One region of the Paenibacillus sp. PSB04 genome, then DNA from elsewhere that is predicted to be linked to it. Evidence: riboswitches for the same ligand, from Rfam matches in the RefSeq annotation. Region 1 holds a riboswitch; each other region holds the start of a gene.

Region 1 (4,185 bases):
ACGACCACATTCCTCCAGCCAAAAGCGGCTATACGTCCTGCGACGGCCTCAATAATATCCGCGCTGAACAGCATACCGGTTTTGACCGCATCCACGCCGAGGTCGGTGCCCACGGCATCCATTTGTTCAGCTGCCGCAGCCGCAGGAAGCGGATAAACGCCTTGTACCCCGAGTGTGTTTTGAACGGTAATGGCTGTAATGGCCGACATACCGAATACGCCGAGCTCCTGGAACGTTTTGATATCCGCCTGGATGCCTGCCCCGCCGCCGCTGTCAGAACCGGCTACCGTCAATGCTTTCGAGATGCTCATTGCACAAATCCCCTTCCTGCCGACTCCAGAAGAGCGGTAATGGTTCCTTCCTCCAGCGGATGCCGGTCCATTACAGACAACGCGTCGAGGAAAGCGATTTGGAAGCTTCCCGGCCCCTCAAAGCCTGCCCGCTCAAATGCCCGAACGGCCGCTTCACCGTAGTACGCCAAGGCGGCCGCGCCGGCGGACAGCAGATCGGATTCGACTGCTCCAAAGGCGGCGATCACCGATGTCAGCAAGCAGCCGGTTCCGGTGACTTGGGTCAGCATCGGATGTCCGCCCCGGATCAAGTATCCTCTCGTTCCGTCGGTGATCACATCTTCTTGCCCGGTAATGGCGACGAGCGTCCCCAGACGGTGTGCCGCCCGTGCCGCCAAGTCGGCGGGAGCGGATTCCCCGGCCTCCCCTGCGTCGACGCCTTTTATCGGGCCGGATTCACCAATGAGATGGGCAACCTCCGCTGCGTTGCCCCGAACCAGTGATACGCGGACCTCGCGCAAAATCCGCAGCGCAGCCTCCGTGCGAAATGCGGTCGCTCCCGCGCCGACGGGATCCAGGAACACCGGAACGCCATGATCATTAGCCGATCGGCCGGCGATGATCGCCGCTTCCACCAATTCGCTGCTCAGGGTTCCGAGATTCAGGACGACGGCTTGGGCGACCCGAGCCATATCGGCCACCTCCTCTTTGGCATAGGCCATAACCGGGGAGGCGCCAAGGGCAAGCAGGCCGTTGGCCGTAAAGTTGGTCACGACCACATTCGTTATGTTGTGAATGAGCGGACGCTGCTCTTTTATCCGTAAAGGAAGCTGGATGAGTCCGGACGGAAACATATCGGCGGTCATCGTCCCACCCCTTCCGCTGCAGCCAGGGAAACCGGCCAATCCTCAAGCGTAAACGCCATATCCCAGAACATGTACTCCAGCTGACAGCTGGTCAGAAAATGCTCCATCAGCCGTTTTTTTCTTGCGGGAGGAAGGCCCTCCGCCCATTCGTCGATCAGCTGCCGCAGCTGTACCGTCACGCCGCTTTCCCGGTCACCGTAAAAGTGCATCCATTCATAAAACGGATGGGATTTCTCCGGCTGGACTTCCTCCAGCAGACGTTGGCCGATTTCCGTATAGGTCCACGGGCAAGGTAACAGCGCAGCTACAATATCTTCTAGTCCCCCCTCGTGGGCGACGTTCAGCATATGCCGGATGTAATGATTGGCCGATGGGGCCAGCGGATAGCCTTGCAGTTCCTCATATGCAACACCGGCGACATCACAAAAGTTTTGGTGGGGATGCGTTTCGCTGTTCAAAATAAACGAAATCTGTTCGTTGAAAAGCGCGGTCGTCTGCCGACAATCGCATCGGGATATGGCAATGCCGTAGATCCGGATGTAGGCATTTAGATATTCAAAATCCTGCTTCACATAGTGAATCAGCTGCTCCTTGGACAAGGTACCTTCCGCAATCCCCCGTACAAACGGATGCTGGAAGATCGCTTGGTAAATGGGATCTGCCGCGTGTCTCAATTCTTCGGTAAACCGGGTCATAATAATGCACCTCCGTAAATTTTGACGAAAATCGCATGTCGGGGCGCGGGGGAGCCAACACAAAAAAGCCGCCCCGAAATGGAGCGGCCGCTATTTGCAGTGTCATCCTGAATGGATCACATCAAGAAAGTTGCGTATGTAAAGGCCTGCTCCACTTCCCTCCGCCGGTATTAACCGGATCAGGTTCAAAGGGTCCAAGCGATTACTTGTCTCAGCTGCCTCCGCAGCTCCCCTAGTGGATTTTCGTATGATATTTTACAAGTTCATGAATAACTGTAGCTCCGTTTGCCGGTGTTGTCAAACAAAAAAAGCTGCTGGCGGGATACCGGGAAAAAGCTTGTCAATCGTTTATGCGGATCTTCTTTCACCTTCAAGTGTTTATCTTTTCAACGCGTAAGAAAGGATCATCTCGACGATGACGACAGCGGCATAAATGACAGCGGCCTTTCGATAACCCGATCCGTACAGCGCAGCCGCGGCCAGACCGAATACAATCAGCTGCAGCACAGCCCGGACGGGAAGCGTCACCGGAAAGGTCGCTTTCGGTGCGACATACATGCCCCAAAAAACAGCAACGACAATCGGCGAACCTATTCCTGCCACGATACGGATCCACAAGGCGGTATCCAGCTTAAATCCCCACAGGCAAAAGGCTGCCAGTGCACACAGCTCCATTAGAAAAAAGATAAGGTCGATCACAATCATTGCCAAACCCTCCGTTTTGGGCCGGTCAGGGCCTTTGGAATGAAGCCATTCTCAGAGTAAAATTATGCCGATTGTTTCTTGCCTACCGCAGCGACTCTTCCTCTCTCACTCCGGCTTGTGGGCTTTCACAATTAAAAAATGCGGGTGATGCAGAATCCGCTGGTAGAAGTCGGCCGACTCCGGCAGCCGCTCCAGAAACTCGGGAACCGGCCTTGGTTCGACAAGCCGGTCCAGTACAAACCAGCTTGACGTCGTATTGACGATTTCCTGCAGGGGTCTGCGGAAGAACGTCACTTCAACGCTGCCTGCCTCCTTCTTCGTCCACCGGTCTACAAGCAGCTCCCGTACAAAATAATCCGGTCTCTTAAAAACAGTAAAGTCCATAAACGGATGATGCACCGAAAACAATAACGTTCCTCCGGGCTTCAAAACCCGCTGAAACTCACGGAACAGGGGATCCCAGTCTTCGATGTAATGCAGCGTTAGCGAACTAAGAATCAAGTCGAACTTATTCGCACTGTACGGCAGCGGTTCGCTTAGATCGTGAACCCGAATCTCCGCTTGACTGCCGACTCTCCGTTTGGCCGCCTCCACCATATCAGGGCTGAGATCGATCGCCGATACCGATGCCCCGCGGGAAACGAACTGCTCGGCATACCATCCTGCGGCGCAGCCTGCATCAAGGACATGAAGTCCGGACATATCCGTTGGCAGCAGTTCCAGCATGGCCGGACGCTCGTAGTATGCGTTGGCGCCGCTGTCCGAATCGGTATGCAGTTCATAGTCCTTGGCGAGCTTGGTATAAGCCTCGAGCACCCTCTCTTTCATGCAACCACCTCCGTAGACTCGCTCTTCTCCACCATATTATACCAACCAACAGAATAGTTGGATATAAATAAACCAGCTTTATGTATGCTGTATAGAACTTAGTTACGGCAGGATGCGTTATAAATGACAAGAACAAGTTGAAGGCGGGGATGTCTTTGTTAAAAAGCGTTTCTATTTGGCTCACGTTATGTATGATCCTCACCTGCATACTGGATGCCTCCGGACAGGGCTTGGCCAACATCATACTGATCCGGCTGAATCCCTTGCTTGAAGCCTTGCTGCATGACCCGGTGTATTCGGGCTGGCTGTCCGATAAACACGCTTTCGTAACGAACAGTTACTTTATCCCCTTACGGTTCCCGGCATATCTTCTCTCCATCGTCATGGCAGCCATCATCGGTGCGGCGGTTGATCTCCTCATTTACGGGATGAAGCGTGGAATGGCTCGCCGTGGCCATCCGAGGTCGACATCATGATCCCTAAATTCTGGTTGGATGCTTAGCATCACTAATCCTCATTGCTTGTCCAGTAACGGTAAAAGGCTGCCTCGCGGCAGCCTTTTAAAGCTTGATTTATTTGCTTTCAGCGGATTTCACGCCTCTGAAGGGCAATGGCCTTCTACTACAAGATGCCCATCGTCCCGGCATTTTTTGTTCACCTCCGCCCTAACGCCTCCTGCTGTGAGCGGTATTCGAGCGGCGCAACGCCCTCCATTTCCTTAAAGACCTTGGTAAAATGCTTCACGTTCTCGAACCCGGCCCGCTCGCTGATTTCGTACACTTTCAGGTCCGTGCTGCCGAG
Region 2 (4,185 bases), 2.5 Mb from region 1:
CGATGGACGTGTGGAAGGCGCAGCTGGAAACGAATTTCTTCGGGATGGTTGCGGTCACCCAGGCCGTTCTTCCCGCGATGAGGGAGGCCCATCAGGGAAAAATCATTCAGATCAGCAGCGTCAGCGGGGCTGTCGGATTTCCCGGTTTTGGCCCCTATGTCTCGTCGAAGTTTGCTGTGGAGGGATTTAGCGAATGCCTTGCCCTAGAAATGCGGCCATTCGGCGTCGATGTCGTTGTGGTGGAGCCAGGTTCGTACGGAACGGCCATTTGGGACAAAGGATTTGCGCAGATGAGCGCCGCCGAGCGGTCACCCTACGAGCGGATGCTGAGCCAGGTGATGGCCTTTTCCCGTGACAACGCCGACCAGCGCGGCGATCCGGCCGATGTGGCCCGGCTGATCGCGAGAATCGCACGTATGAACAAGCCGGCATTCCGCTATGCGCTGCCTGCCGGCACACGCTGGACGATAAAGGCCAAGCAGCTGCTTCCGGGCCGGTGGTTTCAGCGGATTATGCTCGCGCTCCTAAGCAAAAAAGGCTGAGCCGGATTCGCTTCCGGTTCAGCCTTTATGCGGGTGCAGCTGACCGAGCAGCTGGCCCATGCGGACATGATCTCCGGTCCGGAGGTCTGTCCGCGGGGTGAATGCGCCGTCCTGGATCAGCAGCACGACGGTCGAACCGAACTCAAAATAGGCGAGCGGATCGCCGTTACGCCAGGAATTGGCGGTTTCGTCGTCGTAGCGGATGCTGCTGACATTCATGGCGCCGACTTTGACGACCGCGACTTCTCCCAGGGCTCCCTTGATATACGTTATCAGCCTCTCATTGCGGCACAGCACGGATTTCATCTGGGTCATGCCAAAATCATTGACCGGGTAGCACCGGCCCTTGATATGCTCGCTCTCCACTTTCACGCCTGTGATTGGAGAGTGGATCCGGTGATAGTCGGTAGGGCTGAGGTACAGCACAAAGACATAGCCATGTTTATATAACTCCAGGTGGGGAGAGAAATTAAGCAGCTCCGCCACCGAATAATCCTGCCCTTTCACGTTCAGAATCGTGCCTGAGGTGATTTCACCCATTGCGGTGATCTTGGCGTCGACGGGGCTCGTGAGTACGTGCTCGCCTTCGTGAATTGGACGCATGCCGGGCTTCAGCCGCCGCGAAAAAAATTCGTTGAGCGTGCGGTATTCATAGATTTCTTTCTCCGCTTCATGCGCCGGGATCTGATAGCTTTTGATAAACGTAGGGATGATCCCTCTGCTGAGTCGGCTGTGCGAGAAGCGTCCCATCATGGAAGAGAGCCACTTTCGCGAGGAGAGCTCTGTCATGAGCCGCAGTAATTTCTTTGTCATGCCTAATCTCCCTTCCATACGTGCCTGTAGCACTCTGAATATATTGACATAGAACGGCTACCAAATCAATATGCAACAAATCCTGAAAACCGCTCCGGAGAAAAATGGTATTGCCAATCCTTCGAGGATCATGTATTTTGGAATCAATACGGGCCCGACGTCGACTCATCGCGGCGAGGTGCCTGTTACACGGAATCGAACCCAAGCATCTATCGCTTTGGACGGCGATGGCTCCGGGACCAGGAGGCGGCGATGCCGCGCCTTGCGTTCATCTGTGTACATATGGGAATACGGGAGCTCGAGCGAATCGGGCTGAGAGTGCAGCTAATGAACCGCTGCTGACCGGGAATCTGATCTGGATAATGCCAGCGTAGAGAATTCAAGTCCTTTTATGGGCTTATTTGACGATCTCCCTCGCTTATCCAGGGGGTTTTTTTATTGCCCAATTTTGGAAAAAGAAAGGATGTTGTCAAATGAACAGCAGTACGATGCAGATGGATCGGCCGAAGGGGCTGAAGCTCAGCGACCTGCTCGTGACAATTCTGCTCTCCCTCGTGATCGGGGTGGTGTACCATTTTTGGGGTTCGGTGAACGACTTGTTCAAGCCGCTGTTTTTCCAAGCGGATGAGCTGATGTACGGCATGTGGTTCCTCGCTTCGACGCTTGCCGCGCTGCTGATCCGCAAACCGGGCGTAGCCCTCCTGGCCGAGGTTGCCGCGGCTCACGTAGAAATTCTGTTCGGCAGTGAATGGGGCCTTCAGCTGGCGATTTACGGCGTGGCGCAAGGTCTAGCCGCGGAGCTGATCTTCGCCCTGTTCCGTTACCGCAAATTCTCCATGGGGGTAGCGGCGCTGGCCGGCATGGCTTCGGGATTGGGATCATTCCTGGTGGATGTGTACTACGGCTACGTCACGGACTATTCGACATGGATGATCGTGTTGAAGTACGTGATGCGGTTAATCAGCTCGGCGGTACTCGCAGGGTACCTGGCGTATGCCCTGACCAAAGCTTTGGAAGCAACCGGAGTAACCCAGCTGCTCCGGCCGGTGACAGCCAAGGATTATGAAGCGCTCGATCATGACTGAGACTAACCGGGGTATCGCGACGATGCAGCATTCGGCAGTGCATGAGACGGGTCAAGGAGCGGATCAAAGGACGGATCAAGGGACGGATCAAGGGAGCGGGCAAATTGCCGTTTCGGTAACGGACCTGCGCCTGAAGTTTCCGGGTGAGAAGGCGTTCGTGTTCAAGGATGTTTCCCTGTCCGTGCCGGCCGGGGAAAAGGTGCTTCTGCTCGGCCCAAGCGGATGCGGGAAATCGACGCTGCTGCAGGTGCTCGGCGGGTTGATTCCGGCAGTCATTGACGTTCCGCTCAAATATGCGGACATTCGGAAGCCCCGCTCGTGCGGGTATGTATTTCAGGACCCGGATACCCAGTTCTGCATGCCGTATGTCGATGAGGAGCTGGCGTTTGTGCTGGAGAACCGCCAAGTAGCCAGGGAGGATATGGTGCCGCGGATGCGGGAGGCGCTCGGACGGGTCGGCCTGGACCTCGAAGAGCTGCACACTCCGATTGAACGGCTGTCCCTGGGGATGAAGCAGCGGCTCGCGCTCGCTTCGGTCCTTCTGCTGGAACCGGAAGTGCTCCTGCTGGATGAGCCCTCGGCGCTGCTGGACCCCGAGGGGAGACAGCAAATTTGGGAGGCGGTTCGCGGTGTATCGGCCGGACGGACCGTGCTGATCGTCGAGCACCGGATCGAAGAAATCGTGAACTGGGTCGACCGGATCGTTCTGTTCGCGCCGGACGGAAGCATTCTGGCCGACGGCAAGCCGGCCGAAATCTTCACGGCGTACCGCCGGACCCTTCAGGAAAATGGCATTTGGTATCCCGGCGTTTGGGAGGATTATATCCGTCACCGGGATACATGGAACAGCGGCCTGGTGCAATCCCCGCAGCAAGGTGCGGACTTGGCGGCGCCGGTCCTCTCCTTGCGGGGGTTTGTCGGTCTCCGCGGAGATGCGCCGGCGATTATGGTGGAAGAGGCGGAGGTATATGCCGGCGATTTTGTCGCCGTTGTCGGTCCTAACGGGGCGGGTAAAAGCTCCTTGCTGCTGAGCCTGATGCAGCTTCTTCCGACCGCCGGCAGCTACGTGCTGGAAGGCAGGCTGCTGCAGGGAAGGGGCAGGAAGCGGACCTGCCCTTCGGACCGGATCGGGTTCGTGTTTCAGAACCCGGAGTTTCAGTTTGTTGCCCAGACGGTACTGGAGGAGACGGCCTTTTCCCTTCACATGCAGGGCGGCATGTCGCGGGCTGAGGTGGAGCGTAAAGCCGAAGACTGCCTGAAGACGTTTCATTTGCACGGCTTGGAGAACCGGCATCCGTATCAGCTCTCGACCGGACAGAAACGCAGGCTGAGCGTTGCCACCGCGGCGGTGCGCCGTCAGGCGGTGTTGCTGCTGGATGAACCGACATTCGGGCAGGATGCCCGCAACGCCTTTGCCATCCTGGAATACTGCGAAGCGCTTCGCCGCAGCGGCACGGCGATCGTTATGGTGACGCATGAGCGAGAAATCGCTGAGCTGGCCGCTACCCAGGTATGGGAAATCCAAGGCGGAAGCCTGATAGCGATAAAGTCCGGGAGGCGGAGGCTTGCGGGAGAAGGCGCAGCTTCGGATGCGCAGGAGGAGGTGAGCGGATGAACCGGTTTTTGACTCCGAGCCGTCATACCTGGCTGCACCGGGCGAATCCCTCGCTGAAGCTCGCCTTGCTGATCATGTTGTTTATCGTTACGATTCAGACGCGAAGCATTGATTTTGCCGTCTATCAGGC
Region 3 (4,185 bases), 3.5 Mb from region 1:
GTACTCCGTCGACGGGGTCGGAGACGTGCAGATCGCCTGGGCGCTGAGCGACGGCGAGCACCGCCTGCTCCACTGCGGAGATACGCTGTGGCACGGTTACTGGTGGAAGATTGCCGCGGCTCACGGCCCATTCGATGCGGTATGCCTGCCGGTGAACGGTGCCGTTCTGGAACGTCCTGATCGTCAGCCGCCCAGCGGCATGCCGATTACGCTGCTTCCAGAACAAGCGGCCGCGGCCGCACGCGTTCTCGGGGCCAAACGGCTGGTGCCGATCCACCATACCGCCATCCACCATCCGCCTGTATACCTGCAGACTCCCGATTGGCAAAATCGCCTGCGGGCTGCAGTTGGTGATACAATGGACATAGCATTCCTGAACACAAAGGAAACGATTACTCTATAAAGGATGACGCATCATGGATAAATCCCCTTCCCGCAACGTGCTGGGGGGCGCCCTGTGGATCAATCTCGCCAATACGGTGCGCATGCGGGAGCACCGGGTCACGGATATGCTGGAGGAGCCAGGTTATTTAGACGAATGGCTCCACGATAATGAATTGCACGGCTTGAACAATACCGCAGGGGCAGCTTCAGCTGTGACGCGGGAAGACCTGCTGCCCGAACTGCTCCGTCTGCGCGGCGTGTGCCGGCTCGTTCTAGAAGACCTGGACCATGGCGGTACCTTGTCGGATGACGCATTCGCCGCCATGGAGGCCGAAGCTTCGCGGTTAGACGTGGCGCTCCGGGCTGAGCGGGATGCCCAAGGCCTCCCCCATCTCATCACCTACGGACAAACCGCCGTCCAAGGCGTGCTGTACCCCATCGTCCGCTCCCTGTTCGAGACACTGGCAAGCGTATCTTCGGACCGCATCCGGATCTGCGAGCATGACGACTGCATCCTGCATTTTGTGGACACCTCTAAGAGCGGCAAGCGGCGCTGGTGCAGCATGGACACTTGCGGCAACCGCCATAAGGCGGCCGAATTTTATGCGAAGAAGAAGCAGCGCGGGAACTAAAATAAGCCCGGGGATCGTCTGATGGACATCCTGGGCTTTTTTTAGTGGTTCTAATTCGTTGCTGACTGCCCTTCATTGATATGGCGGACACTTTCCAGTTTGGCTCCTTTGTCCAACGACTTGTAGGAGTATGTCGATAGGTACGTTCTTCCGACCTCTAACAAGTTCCAAGTGTTTTCATTATCGACTTTAATTTTAAATGCTCCTTCTTCTTTACTATGGGTGTTCTCGGCGACAATCCAGTATGTCGAGCCAATGAGCTGCTTATCGAGTATCGTTATGTCCCCTCCACTGGATGATGGCCCGGTACATGCTGTCAACATACATATGAAAAGCCATGCCGCAATTATTTTTTTCAGGGCCCTCTCCCCCCGTTCCTGACTATTTCAATACCTAACGATGCCACCAAACAGCCTATCATTTATAAACAATGATGTTTACATAAAGTTGCCTTACACCTCGGATTTAAATGCTATAATGGCCTTAATTTAGGGCAAACCCATTACTTATAAGTACTATGAAAAGGAGCTTATACATATGGCTAATAAACGTTTGGATCATGTCGGCATCGTCGTACGGGATTTGGAGTCAACCATCCGATTTTATACCGAGATCGTGGGCCTGGAGCTGAAAGGCAGGCTGACACACACCAACGGCGTGTTCCAGCTGGCGTTTCTCGGCTTCGGGGGCAGTAACGAGACGGAAATCGAGCTCATTCAAGGCTACAGCTACGACCTGCCGGCTGAGGGCACGGTGCACCATTTTGCGATCCATGTCGACGATATTCAGAAGGAATTTGAGCGGATCCAGGCGCTCGACGGCGTGGAGCTGATCGATCAGGAAATCGTGACCCTGCCGAACGGATACCAATATTTCTTTATCTATGGTCCGGAAAAAGAATGGATCGAATTTTTCCAGAGATAATCTGGAATCGGGCGGATGTCTGGACACCCCCATGGGGATGGACTATAATATGGGAGGAAAACAACCCGAAAACCTTATAGAATCCGGGGTGCTGGAATTGGCCGGCTGAGATTGTATCCCTTCAAGATACTGACCCTTTTAACCTGATCTGGGTAATGCCAGCGTAGGAAACCGTTTGTCACGGCTTACAAGCCGTGCTGATCTTGCGCATATGAAGCGTCCCGTTTACGGGGCGCTTTTTTCATTCATACTAGTGAAAAACGGGATTACGCCTTGCGAATGCTTCGATGATTCAGTCACTCAGATCGGCTTACGATTCTAAATATAACGGGGAGAGGGGATCACCGGTCGATGCTTCCACAGAGAGAATAAGAACGGCCGGACATCAAAGGAGAGAGAAAGCCATGAAGAACAAATCCATCGGCCTGCTGCTGGTCTGCATGCTCGTACTGGCGCTTGCCGGATGCGGCGGCAGCCAGAACAATACGGGCGGCGGAGAAGGAACATCCGCTTCCGACACCACGGCAGGCCAGGACAACACCGCAGCGAAGCCGCTGAAGGACGTCAAAGTCGTCCTCGACTGGACGCCCAACACGAACCATACTGGGCTCTATGCTGCCAAAGACTTGGGCTATTATAAAGAAGAAGGCTTGAACGTCGAGATCGTGCAGCCGGGCTCCACCGGCGCCGACGCCATGGTCGCTTCCGGCAAGGCGCCCTTCGGCGTAAGCTATCAGGAGAGCGTGACCCAGGCCCGCACGCAGGGCGTGCCGCTCGTCTCGATCGCCGCGGTCATCCAGCACAATACGTCGGGCTTTGCCGCACCGGTGGACCGGGGGATCAAGACGCCGAAGGATTTTGAAGGCAAAACCTACGGCGGCTGGGGTTCCCCTGTCGAAGAAGCTGTCATGGGCTCCATCATGGAGATCGACAAGGCGGATGTGAAGAAGGTGAAAATCGTCAACATGGGCGACGCCGATTATTTTACCGCCGTGAAGCGGGACATCGACTTCGCCTGGATCTTCTACGGCTGGACCGGAATCGAGGCGAAGCTGCGCGGCGAGCCGCTGGACATGCTGTATGTCAAAGATTATTCCGAGAAGCTGGACTACTACACGCCGGTTCTCGTAACGAACGAGAAGCAGATCAAGGATGACCCCGAGCTGGTTAAAGCGTTTATGCGCGCGACCGCCAAAGGTTATCAGTACGCGATCGACAAGCCGGAAGAAGCTGCCAACCTGCTGCTGAAGGACGTGCCCGACCTCAATAAGCAGCTGGTGATCGAAAGCCAGAAATGGTTAAGTCCTAAATATCAAGACGACGCAGCCCGCTGGGGCGAGCAGAAGGAACAAATCTGGAAGGGCTATTCCGACTGGATGTACGATCACAAGCTGCTGGACAAGCCGCTGGACGTGAAGAGCGCGTACACGAACGATTTTTTGCCGGAACAATAAGCCACACATAACCTAAGAGATACCGTAACCTATGAAGAGAGGAAGTAGATTCGCATGGCCAATACGCTGTTAAGCATTCAGGTGATCCCGAAGACGCCGGGCAACGAAGACTCTTACGCCTACGTCGACCGTGCCATTGAGGTCATTCAGCAGTCCGGCGTGAAGCATGAGGTGCACCCGCTGGAAACGACGATGGAGGGCGAGCTGGAGGAGCTGCTGGACGTCGTGCGCAAAATGCACGAAGCTCTGGTGGCTGCAGGCAGCCCGAGTATCATCTCCCAGGTCAAAATCGCCCATAATCCCGGCGGAATCAGCATGGACAAGCTGACGGAGAAGTACCGTCCATGAGAAGCTGGTGGAAAAACGTATGGCCGCCCCTCGTGGCGGTCATCTTCTTTTTGCTCGTATGGCAGCTGCTGACCTCCCTGTTCCATATTGAACAATGGATTTTGCCTGCGCCGAGCGACATCGCCCGGGAAGCCGCGGCCGCTTCCGGCGGCTTGTGGGAGCATGTGTGGGCCACGCTGAAGCTGACCGTGTTCGGCTTCGCCATCGGAACCGCCATCGGGCTGGTCATCGCACTGATTCTGCATTTGATTCCTTTTTTGAAGCAGGCGCTGTATCCGCTGCTCATTCTAAGTCAAAATATCCCGACCATCGCCCTCGCCCCCCTGCTGATGATCTGGTTCGGCTTCGGCCTCCTGCCCAAGCTGATCGTCATCACGCTCGTCTGCTTTTTCCCGGTGGCGGTCGCCGCCCTGGGCGGCTTGAAGCAGACCGATCCCGTCATG
Region 4 (4,185 bases), 1.6 Mb from region 1:
TGTCCATCCTTTTTTATTCGATGACCAGCGATTCCAGGCCGCTGCTGGCCGAAGCATATTTCTTCTTCGGAATCCGCCCGGACAAGTAGGCCAAACGCCCCGCCTCAATCGCCAGCCTCATCGACCGGGCCATCATCACGGGGTCTTTGGCTTTGGCCACCGGGGTATTCATCAGAATGCCGGAGACTCCCAGCTCCATCGCGAGCGCCACGTCGCTGGCTGTCCCCAGCCCCGCATCTACGATGACAGGGACCGACAGCTCCTCCACGATCAATCCGAGATGGTACGGATTCAGAATGCCGAGGCCGGTCCCGATGGGCGCTGCGCCAGGCATCACCGCGGCTGCCCCTGCCTCCTCCAGCTTTTTGCAGATCACCGGATCGTCGGAGATATACGGCAGTACCGTAAAGCCTTCCTTGACCAATATTTCCGTCGCATTTAACGTTTCAATCGGATCGGGCAGGAGCGTGCGCTTATTGGCGCTAATCTCCACCTTGATCCAGTCGCTGAGTCCCGAAGCCCGCGCCAGCCGGGCTATCCGGACCGCCTCTTCGGCCGTTGTCGCCCCGGACGTGTTGGGAAGGTAGATGTATTTCTGAGGCTCCACATGCTGCAGAATCGAATCATCCTCCACCGAATCGAGATGGATCCGGCGGATAGCGAACGTCAGCACCTCGGTTCCCGAAGCTTTGATCGCCTCCATCTGCACATAAGGATCGGGGAACAGCCCGGTCCCCAAAAACAACCTCGACGACAGTTCCTGTCCGCCAACCTGCCAATTATCTCTGCTCATTTTTCCCTTCAACCTCCCGCTACGAAATGGACCAGCTCCAGCTTCATTCCAGGTACAACCGGAGTCGTCTCCCACTGCTCGATCTTCAGCACCTGTCCGTCCGCTTCCACCATGACCGGCCTGCCGGACAGCCCCAGCAGGCGGAGGACATCGGCTACCGTCTCGGCCGCCAGCTCCCGCTTTATTCCGTTAATGACCAGTTCCATCCGCCGCTCCTCCTCTACCTTCAAGCTTGTGAATGAACGCCCGGCATACCGCTTCCGGGTCAGGGCTGCCGACGATTTCGCTCACCGCGCAGACGCGGCTCGCACCGGCCCGGATCACTTCGTCCACGTTGCCCAGCTTGATGCCGCCAATCGCCACAAACGGGATCTTGATGATCCCGGCGACTTCCCGAACGTACGAAAGACCGACCGGATCAACCACATCGGCTTTCGTAGCCGTCGCATAGATTGGCCCGACGCCGATATAATCCGCCCCTTCCGCTTCGGCGAGCTGCGCTTCCGAAATCGCATGGGTGGATATGCCGATGATCTTGTTGCCGACAAGCTTTCTGGCTTCCGCGATCGGCATATCGCCTTGACCGAGGTGAATCCCGTCCGCATCCACCTCCATCGCGATATCAACGTGATCGTTCACGATAAAAGGAACGCCGTAGCGGCGGGTCAGCTCCCGCAGCTCCGCCGCCTTGCGCAGCAGTTCTTCCCTGCCGCTTGTTTTGTCGCGGAATTGAACGATGTCCGCGCCTCCCCGAATGGCTTGCTCCATCACGTCCACCAGCCGGCGTCCCGGATGGAACGTCTCCCCGGTAATCGCATACAGACGAAAATCGACCATGACTGCTTCTCCTCTCTTCCCTTTGCCTTTCCCTCCATTTCATGCCGGCTTCTATCATCGCGAAGGGTAAGCCCTCGCCCTTGCGAAAGCGCCCTCTTACCCGGTTAACACAAAAAAACCATTCGAGAAATACACGAATGGCACCGCAATTCGAATGATATTCTCTACGCCAGCATTACCTGGATCAGATTAACGGTCCGCAGCATAAGGCTGCCATCTCAGCCGGACTTCATCCAGCACCCGCATTCCTATTTAATTTCACAACCACTATAGCCCAAACTGCTGACTTTTGGCAATAGCCAGAGTGAGATCATCGGCATCGGAACGCCTATCTCATCCATAGCAGCGATTCTCGCAAAATTTCATATATTTGGGTGCGGCAAACTTCTTATTTTATCTCTTGCGTCATCACATATCGTCCCCGCCCGTGAATATAAATGTTTAACAAGCCAAAGTTTGTGCTGAGTATGGGAACATGGGAGGTGCCTGAACATGCCATCAGACGATCATTCGCTGTTTGTGGTGTCCAAGGAGGACTGGTCACTGCACCGGAAAGGGTACCAGGATCAGGTCCGCCATCAGGAGAAGGTTAAGGAAATCATCAAGCAGAACCTGCCCGACCTGATCACAGAAGAAAACATCGTGATGTCGGACGGTAAGCAAATCATCAAGGTACCCATCCGGAGCCTCGATGAATACCGTTTCATTTATAACTACCAGAAGCAAAAGCATGTCGGCCAGGGAGACGGCGACAGCCAGGTGGGAGACGTGCTGGGCAGGGATCCGGTGCAAAAGCCGGGTCAAGGCGAAAAAGCCGGCGACCAGCCAGGCCAGGACATTATGGAAGCCGAGATCAGCCTCGAAGACTTGGAGAACATGCTGTTCGATCAGCTGGAGCTGCCGAATATGAAGCCGAAAGAGCAGCAGGAAGTCGAAACCGAATCGATCACGTTCAACGACATCCGCAAAAAAGGCATGCAGTCTAACATCGACAAGAAGCGGACGATCCTAGAAAATCTGCGGCGCAACGCCACCAGCGGCAAGCCGGGAATTCATCATATCAGCCCCGACGATCTGCGTTACAAAACGTGGGAGGACGTCGTCGTTCCCCATTCCAGCGCGGTCATCATTGCGATGATGGATACGTCCGGGTCGATGGGCACGTTTGAGAAATACTGTGCACGCAGCTTCTTCTTCTGGATGACCCGCTTCCTGCGCCGTCAATACGAAAAGGTCGACATCGTCTTTGTGGCCCACCATACGGAGGCCAAAGAAGTCACCGAAGAGGATTTCTTTACCCGGGGCGAAAGCGGGGGCACGATCTGCTCGTCCGCCTACCAGAAAGCGCTGGAAATCATCGACCGGCGCTACCCGCCCGCCAAGTACAATATTTATCCGTTCCATTTCTCGGACGGCGACAACTTGACTTCCGATAACGAACGCTGCGTGCGGCTGATCGGCGAGCTGCTCAAAGTCAGCAACATGTTCGGCTACGGGGAAGTCAACCAGTACAACCGGAGCAGCACGCTGATGTCCGCGTACCGGAATATCAAGCTCGATCAGTTCATGTATTACGTCATCAAAGAAAAGGGCGAAGTCTATCAGGCGCTGCGTACGTTCTTTAAAAAGCAGGAAGGCGCACTGACTTAAGCCGAAGGACCGTCTCCTGGAACGCAAAATTATGGCATATAAAAAAGGTCGTTGTCCCGTTACGCTGAGTAACCGACAACGACCTTTTTGCATGGCCGGGTGACCTCTATATAGCATGACCCTCGATTTGCAGCCTTTTCCCACAGTTGACTGATCCTGACTCCTGCCAGGCTCCTCACTGACGGCATGTCCCACATTGCCAGCGTGCTCCTCATTGCCAGCGTGCTGCTTACTGCTGCCAAGTTCTTCACTCCCGCTAGGCACCGCACGCACGACGTGCATGTTTCGGACTTCCGCTAGGCTTCTTCCGCCTGCAGACGGTCCCGAACCTCCATCAAGGCAAAACCAAGCAGGTTCTTCCCTTTCCACAGCAGCGGGTTCAGGACCGCCTCGTCGTCCGCGGCCAACCCCACGCCCCAGATCGAATCCACGGGACTTGCCTCTACCAGCACCCGCTGCCCGGTGCCCAGCAGAAATTGCTTCAAATCGTCGTTTTGGGAAAACTTCGCTTCGTTTCCCCGGACCACAATGGAATACCCTTCCCGGTCCCATACGGCCGGATCGAATCCTCTCACCTTCCGCCCCAGATCTTTGGCCTGCTTCGGGTGCTTGGCTGCGAGAATCTGTTCCCTGATCTCTTCGTCACCGAACAGTCTGGCTTTCTCGGCCATCATATAATGTTCGGCACTTGCATATTCCACGCCGTCCACGGTAAACTTCGCTTCCCACCACTGGCTGAAGCAGCTCTTCGTAATAGATCCATCCGCCGCGGGCTGGTGCCCCCAGAAAAAAACATATTTCAGCTTGGTTCCTTTCCGGAATGCCTTCCGGAGTTCTTCCAAGGTATACATCCAATTTCCCCCTATAAGAGCATCCTGCGTACTTAAGCCCTACAATCTAAAGGC

What was found. A riboswitch is a leader RNA that binds a small molecule or an ion and turns the genes downstream of it on or off. The one in region 1 is predicted to bind thiamine pyrophosphate.
Region 2: another riboswitch for thiamine pyrophosphate. It lies ahead of K2F33_RS14685 (ECF transporter S component); the one in region 1 lies ahead of tenA (thiaminase II).
Region 3: another riboswitch for thiamine pyrophosphate. It lies ahead of K2F33_RS08785 (ABC transporter substrate-binding protein); the one in region 1 lies ahead of tenA (thiaminase II).
Region 4: another riboswitch for thiamine pyrophosphate. It lies ahead of thiE (thiamine phosphate synthase); the one in region 1 lies ahead of tenA (thiaminase II).

What each region holds. Positions count from the first base shown of each region.
Region 1 is NZ_CP081301.1:5,712,885-5,717,069, forward strand. Features, by position in the region: gene thiD (bifunctional hydroxymethylpyrimidine kinase/phosphomethylpyrimidine kinase) at 1-311, opposite strand, end outside; gene thiM (hydroxyethylthiazole kinase) at 308-1,156, opposite strand; gene tenA (thiaminase II) at 1,153-1,851, opposite strand; TPP riboswitch at 1,991-2,095, opposite strand; gene K2F33_RS26280 (YrdB family protein) at 2,230-2,556, opposite strand; gene K2F33_RS26285 (class I SAM-dependent methyltransferase) at 2,662-3,384, opposite strand; gene K2F33_RS26290 (hypothetical protein) at 3,534-3,860, shown strand; gene K2F33_RS26295 (response regulator transcription factor) at 4,039-4,185, opposite strand, start outside.
Region 2 is NZ_CP081301.1:3,185,547-3,189,731, forward strand. Features, by position in the region: gene K2F33_RS14675 (SDR family oxidoreductase) at 1-542, shown strand, start outside; gene asd (archaetidylserine decarboxylase) at 561-1,355, opposite strand; TPP riboswitch at 1,636-1,749, shown strand; gene K2F33_RS14685 (ECF transporter S component) at 1,829-2,440, shown strand; gene K2F33_RS14690 (ABC transporter ATP-binding protein) at 2,433-4,055, shown strand; gene K2F33_RS14695 (energy-coupling factor transporter transmembrane component T family protein) at 4,052-4,185, shown strand, end outside.
Region 3 is NZ_CP081301.1:1,855,326-1,859,510, reverse strand. Features, by position in the region: gene K2F33_RS08800 (MBL fold metallo-hydrolase) at 1-403, shown strand, start outside; gene K2F33_RS08795 (CGNR zinc finger domain-containing protein) at 417-1,016, shown strand; gene K2F33_RS08790 (VOC family protein) at 1,554-1,940, shown strand; TPP riboswitch at 2,015-2,127, shown strand; gene K2F33_RS08785 (ABC transporter substrate-binding protein) at 2,345-3,394, shown strand; gene K2F33_RS08780 (thiamine-binding protein) at 3,449-3,742, shown strand; gene K2F33_RS08775 (ABC transporter permease) at 3,739-4,185, shown strand, end outside.
Region 4 is NZ_CP081301.1:7,298,444-7,302,628, forward strand. Features, by position in the region: gene K2F33_RS33495 (thiazole synthase) at 14-793, opposite strand; gene thiS (sulfur carrier protein ThiS) at 802-999, opposite strand; gene thiE (thiamine phosphate synthase) at 983-1,630, opposite strand; TPP riboswitch at 1,775-1,884, opposite strand; gene yhbH (sporulation protein YhbH) at 2,123-3,280, shown strand; gene K2F33_RS33515 (riboflavin biosynthesis intermediates N-glycosidase) at 3,577-4,131, opposite strand.